DNA from 3 places in the Paenibacillus sp. FSL L8-0502 genome. Region 3 is predicted to be linked to each of the others. Evidence: riboswitches for the same ligand, from Rfam matches in the RefSeq annotation. Region 3 holds a riboswitch; each other region holds the start of a gene.

The links. Region 3 has a riboswitch for cyclic di-AMP ahead of NSQ57_RS19815 (TrkH family potassium uptake protein). Riboswitches for the same ligand answer to the same signal wherever they lie in the genome.
Region 1: another riboswitch for cyclic di-AMP. It lies ahead of NSQ57_RS13325 (3D domain-containing protein); the one in region 3 lies ahead of NSQ57_RS19815 (TrkH family potassium uptake protein).
Region 2: another riboswitch for cyclic di-AMP. It lies ahead of NSQ57_RS06705 (hypothetical protein); the one in region 3 lies ahead of NSQ57_RS19815 (TrkH family potassium uptake protein).

What each region holds. Positions count from the first base shown of each region.
Region 1 is NZ_CP151958.1:3,138,378-3,140,580, forward strand. Features, by position in the region: gene NSQ57_RS13320 (polysaccharide deacetylase family protein) at 1-409, shown strand, start outside; gene NSQ57_RS13325 (3D domain-containing protein) at 603-1,271, opposite strand; cyclic di-AMP (ydaO/yuaA leader) riboswitch at 1,278-1,446, opposite strand; gene NSQ57_RS13330 (amino acid ABC transporter ATP-binding protein) at 1,677-2,203, opposite strand, start outside.
Region 2 is NZ_CP151958.1:1,493,702-1,495,904, forward strand. Features, by position in the region: gene NSQ57_RS06700 (glutathione peroxidase) at 1-47, opposite strand, end outside; cyclic di-AMP (ydaO/yuaA leader) riboswitch at 514-686, shown strand; gene NSQ57_RS06705 (hypothetical protein) at 802-1,197, shown strand; gene kdpA (potassium-transporting ATPase subunit KdpA) at 1,609-2,203, shown strand, end outside.
Region 3 is NZ_CP151958.1:4,541,621-4,543,823, reverse strand. Features, by position in the region: gene NSQ57_RS19820 (type II CAAX endopeptidase family protein) at 1-155, opposite strand, end outside; cyclic di-AMP (ydaO/yuaA leader) riboswitch at 417-570, shown strand; gene NSQ57_RS19815 (TrkH family potassium uptake protein) at 984-2,203, shown strand, end outside.

The DNA of each region.
Region 1 (2,203 bases), 1.4 Mb from region 3:
TACTCATCCGGATTTTAGGAAGGCTACACCAGAACGCTTTCGCAACCAGATTACAAAAACAGAACGTATTTTACAAGCCAGCGCAGGTTTTCGCCCCAAGTTGATTCGTCCACCCTACGGTGAAATTACAGAGCCTCAAATAAAGTGGGCACGTCGTCATGGCTACATGATTGTCAACTGGAATGTAGACTCTCTCGACTGGAAGGGACTAAGTAAAACACAAATTCAGCGAAATGTGATTCCAGCTACAGGGCCTGGCTCTATTATTTTAATGCACGCTGGTGGAGGTCAAAGTTCCAACTTGCAAGGCACTATCCAAGCTTTGCCGGGTCTAATTCACTCTCTAAAAGCTAAGGGCTACAAATTTGTGACAGTCCCCCGGCTACTCCACACATCGGAACGAAAATAACAGTATGTTTATAATTGAGGTCCAAGCTAAAGCAACGTAAAAAGGCTGTCTTACCAGCAGAAGTATTCTGCTCGTCAAGACAGCCTTTTTACGGATAGGACCTGATAAGAGTCCGACCTAGATATATACGGATATAGGCGTTATGTTTACATAATATATATTATGTTTAATTAAACTGTATATACGTACAATGCTATTTATCAATAACGTACAGCTTCACATTTTGAAATCCAAAGTCGTTCACAAATGATTTGTTGCCTGGAATAAAGATATCAATCCGCTTTCCTGTAATGGCGCTGCCCTGATCGCGAGCGACAGCTACAAAAGAATGATCCGGCAAACCTGGATGGGAGTAGCCTGTAACCAGTACTTTCGTGCCCATCGGAATGACGTTAGGATCTACCGCAATTGTACCTAGTTTAAGCGGATTGCCGTAGTAGTCCACTGCGCCCCATTTACCATTCTCATCGGCTGCGGCAGAATACGCTGAAGCCTTAACGTCAACTATTTTGCTATAGTTGAATGTTTTACCCCAAGCTTCAATCGTTGGCGCCTCATTCGCTGCTGCTTTCTCCGTAAGAAGCTGCGGCTTCGATTCCGAAGCTGCCTTTACACTTTTTTCGCCAGGCACCTTAATTTGCAGACCTGCATATATATTGCTGGAGGCAATGTTTGGGTTAGCCTTTGTTAGCTCGTCTACCGATACTCCATAACGTTGAGCAAGCAAAAAGAAGGTATCGCCCTCTTTGGCAGTGTGAAGCGAGGCAGCATCCGCTATTCCAGCTGTCTGTGCCAACCCTGCAATAGCTGCGGCAAGCACCGCAATTTTCATCGTTTTACCAATATGTTTTAAATGTTTCAAAGATATGTACCTCCTCTTTTATGCCTGCGAAGTTAGCTGTCGGATTCGGACTCAGGAGAAGCCCTATGCTTGTGCAATTCACCCCTAGGCATATTCCTCATCGTCTTATGACGTATCGGAATGGCTGCCGTTGTTACGTCCCCCGCACTTCCCATAGTTTGGGCCAGCATTTCAGCGCTTGTCTAACCGCATGCTGTCCCGGTAAGTTTTGGCTTACTGCATAATATCACAATTTTGTAACCTTATCCGCATGAAAATGTTGGGAACCCTGAACATCATACTACACTCGTTACAATTTTGTCATTAAGAAATCGATATTTGTTACGAAAGTATGGGGAAATGGTGACAAAATAAGAAAAGCCCTCCGTCAACGGAGAGCTCTTTTATGATTAGACCAGCACTTTCTTACAATACTTTGGCAAGAAAATCACGAGTGCGATCATGGCTTGGAGTGCCAAATACCTGGTCTGGTGCACCCTGCTCCACAATTTGACCGTTATCCATAAAGATAATTCGATCGCCTACCTCGCGGGCAAAGCCCATTTCATGCGTTACAATTACCATTGTCATACCGCCTTCGGCGAGCTTCTTCATTACATCCAGAACCTCTCCAACCATTTCAGGGTCCAATGCAGAAGTCGGCTCATCGAACAGCATTACGTGCGGCTGCATGGCCAAAGCACGCGCAATCGCAATACGTTGCTTCTGACCACCGGATAGCTGGTTCGGATAGGTATTCTTCTTATCCTCGAGCCCCACGGTACGCAGGAGTTCTAATGCAATTTTTTCCGCTTCCTTACCTGACTGTTTTCTAACCTGCGTCGGTGCAAGCGTCAGGTTCTGCAACACTGTTTTGTGTGGGAACAGATTAAAATGCTGGAACACCATCCCCATTTTTTCCCGGGTTACATTAATATTATGACCACGAGCTG
Region 2 (2,203 bases), 2.7 Mb from region 3:
ATTTGTTTCCCTTGCAGGGTTTGCGCATCATATTCATAAACGGTCATAGCATCTCTCCTCATTCAATATTCAGCAATTAAATTTTAGACAATTTAAAGAAGGGTTGCAAGCCTGGAAAAGCTGTATAAAGCCTTCAGGCGCTGTAAAATCGTATTTTGCTCAAAACAGTAAATCGCACCGCAAATGGAGCGAATTAAGGTGTTTCTTCTTATAAAAGCGGGTTCAATCGGTGTTTAGCTGGTACATATAGCGTATTTTCTTCTCTTTTTACAAAAAAAGGCCAATAACGCTTTACCCTACGCCAATATTGACATGCTTGTCATTTTCAAAAAGGGATGAAAAACAGAGATTAAAGGAGATGTGAGAAGCATAGTTGCATTGTAAGCGTTATTATTAATCTTCTATGCTCTAAAGCCCGATTTATAACCCTGCAGTTGAGCTTTACAGTCTTCCATGCGCGGGTGTATGATTCAAGACGTAATTTCAAATTAACTTGAATGAAGCAACAACGAAATGTCTATAGCGCTGAATTTTGCAGTTGCAAAAACGGGGGAACCAATCGAGACTGTACGGCTTCGGAAGCCGTGTGTCTCATGGGGTGAATTTTCCGGTCAAGTGCCAGAAATAGGGCGACTCTCACGTCCGAATCCGACAGCTAACCTCGTAAGCGTACAGGGAGAGGCAACAAACCGCCGTGTGCAGCCATGGTTTATTTTATCATGGATATGTCAGAAGCCGGAGGAAAGCCTTTTTCCTTCGGCTTCTTTTTGTTGTCTTTTTATACCGGGAGAGGAGCTACTGATGGAAGGTCGGTTAATTATTGTCACTGCACCGAATGAAGCGGGCAGAAGTTTTGTGAAATTGCTTATTTTCAAAAAATTGGCGTTTGCAGTTCTCACGAATAGCGCCCAGGAGGAACGACAGCTCAAAAAAATGGGTGTGGAGCACATTGTCCGCATCAATACCATGCAAGCGGGAAAATGGAATTTTCCAAAAAAAGAAATTGGTAGTGTGTATTTGTTCGAGAACAGCTTGAATCTGACTTGCCGTTTCCTGCAAATATGTCGACCACTAACATCGGAATCGATCTATGTTATTACACACGGCTGTAATCCACAAGGAATTTATCGGGGATTGGGAGCGGACCATGTGATCTACACATTGAACGGAGAGGTGGGTTTTCTGCTGAACGGATAAGCACTTATGACATAGTTGTTTTATGATTTTATGATGGAATAAGAATGACGATCTGAGGATCGATACGGAGGGTATAAACATGATGGATATATACATGCTGCTCGTCATGGCTGTGAGTTATGGAGTGATACTGCTGTTTGTACGCTGGTGTGATGCGCAGACCTCTAAAGGAGGACGAAGAGGATGATCGTTATACTCGGGCTTACGGCTATTGTGTTTATGTATTTAATCTACGCACTCCTGAACCCTGAAAAGTTCTAGTCACTTGTAGGGATAGAGCGGGCGGGAACAACAGATCTGAGCATTAAAGCATCATTGGTAGCAGGTTTTCGCAAACGTGTGCACTTCATAGATGGTCTGAATCGGGTCTGTTGTTCCAAACGCAGGAGCATTTTGAAGGAGGAATAGAGGATGGAGCTGCTTCAAATTGGAATTGTGATCGTTATATTGCTGCTCTTGGTAAAGCCAATGGGGACATATATGTATCATGTATTCTCGAATGAACCGAATCGGACGGATCGGATTTTTGGCAGAACAGAAAAGCTGATTTATAAGGTAGTAGGCTTGAAGAAAGTGGAGAGCATGCGTTGGACTACGTATGTTATGAGTTTCATTGCTACGAACGCCGTGCTTGTGGCAATCAGCTACTTGCTGTTGCGTTTACAGGGAATGCTTCCCGGTAATCCGGCTGGAAACAGTAATATGGAAGCATCACTAGCTTTTAATACGGTAATCAGCTTTATGACGAATACGAATCTCCAACATTATAGCGGAGAAAGCGCGCTTACGTATCTGACACAGATGGCGTTCGTCACGATGATGATGTTCACTTCGGCTGCTTCCGGTTTTGCGGTTGCTGCGGCTTTTATGAGAGGATTGACGCGGCGCGGTGAAGGGATGGGCAATTTCTTTCAAGATTTTATTAAAGCCATTATAAGGATTTTCCTGCCGCTGGCCTTTGTGCTTACGCTGGTGCTGGTTGGATTGAAGGTACCGCAGACGCTGC
Region 3 (2,203 bases):
ATGACCTTTGCATTCATTACTGATTCTGGACTTGGATTGCTAAGCGAGGGAATAAGCAATTGAAAGATAAAAAAGCAAATCAGGCCAATCCCGCCCAGCAAGCCTAATTTTTTGAAGTTGGCCGTGAGCACGACCGGTTTCCCGATAGGATTCATAAGTTTCCTCCTTAATCTGTAAATAAGAACATCCATTAAAGATATCATACTGCACAGGTTCCCGCCAACAGACCAGCGATATTCATGAAAATAGAGTGAAAGCACTTTAAAGTTCCAATAAAATAAGATAAGCTGCGATTAAACGATGCCCATTCGCAAAATAAAGCCAATTTCACGTTTTTTCGACGAAATCGGTTTTGTGATCTGGATATAGAAGGATTATAATCTTGAGGCAATGCCTATAAAATACATAGGTAATGATATACAGTTGAGCCGAATTTCTATGGGAAAACGGGGGAACCATGTTACTGGGGTGAATTTTACAGCCGATCACTGGTGGATCGGAAGTGTAAATAGGGCATACTGTGCTGCCCGAATCCGTCAGCTAACCTCGTAGGCTATGAGCAGGAACCAAGTCAGGCACTCGGTTTTCCGGTGTCTTTTTTTGTGCGTATAAAAGTGTTTGGATTGGTTAGATAGACCGCTGCGGGTGCAGATTATTCTTCCGATTGCTGTTATCCCCGGATTTTTTGATTGTATATCCCCTTTAATGGTTAAAATCCGGAGATAAAGGCAAACGCTTCGCTTCTTCAGAACAATTCTGCCCCCTTCGCTACTGCCCGCCAATAGCATAGGGGGCCGAGTAGTGCTTGACATGCATTCTTCCTGTATTCAGGGAATGCTAATTATAGTTAACTAAGGTTTGGAAAAATCAAAAAATTCAGGGGCAACGACGATCGGAAGATCAAATGGAACGCGTAGCGAGCTTACACCGTATTAAATCACTGTTTTTATAGTTTTAAGGATTAGGAGAGAAGTGATGAATAGATGAATCCCAATGCAAGCTGGCTCCGGCTTTCTCCACCGCAGATATTCGTTGCGGGCTTTGCCATTATCATTCTAATAGGTAGTTTATTGTTAATGCTGCCGATCTCCAATACAACAGGAAAGCCACTTGCGTTTATAGACGCTTTGTTTACTGCCGCTTCCGCGACCTGTGTTACAGGGCTTGTCGTAAAGGATACGGGGACCTTTTTTACAACCTTTGGTCAAGTTGTTATCGTGGCGCTCATTCAGATCGGCGGCCTAGGCTTTATGACCATGGCTACCTTGATTGCACTGGTGTTCAAGCGTCGGATTTCCCTGCGGGAGCGTCTCATTTTGCAGGAAGCGATGAATCAGACTTCTGTAGAGGGAATTGTCGGGTTAATCCGTAAGGTATTACTGTACTCACTGGTTATTGAAGGCGTATGCGCTACGATATTCTCGGTTCGCTGGTCCTTTGATATGCCCGTAGGCAGGGCGATTTATTTTGGAATCTGGCATGCCATCTCCATGTTTAACAATGCTGGTTTTGATTTATTCGGTGAATTTCGCAGCTTGACAGGTTATGTATATGATCCGATTGTTAATTTTACAGCCATGTTTTTGATTATTTTAGGCGGCATTGGTTTTGTAGTGATGTCAGACCTGGCAGAATATCGCAAGCGCAAGAGACTGTCCTTGCATACCAAGGTGGTACTCAGCATGACGGGCGCTATGATTGTAGTCGGCACGCTCGTGATTTTTGTATTTGAGTTTACGAATCCGAAGACTCTCGGCTCGCTTGATTGGGGTGGTAAGCTATTGGGATCTTTATTCCAGTCCGTTACTCCCCGTACCGCAGGTGCCAATACCTTGGACATTGCAGGCTTGCGGCAGGCTACGCAGTTTTTTATCATCATACTCATGTTTATCGGGGCTTCTCCTGGCTCTACTGGAGGCGGGATTAAGACCACAACATTCGCCCTGCTCATTGGAGCGGTGATTTCGATGCTGCGGGGGCGGGAAGATATTGTACTGTTCAAGTACCGACTTGCGCAGGGACGAATTTACAAGGCTTTGACCATTACACTGCTGGGGTTGCTGTTCGTGATCGGGGTGACGATGATTTTGTCGGCAACCGAAGATCATCATTTTCTGATGATCTTGTTCGAGACGGTATCTGCGTTTGGTACGGTGGGGCTGTCGATGGGGCTTACACCTGATTTGACAGTCATAGGCAAGCT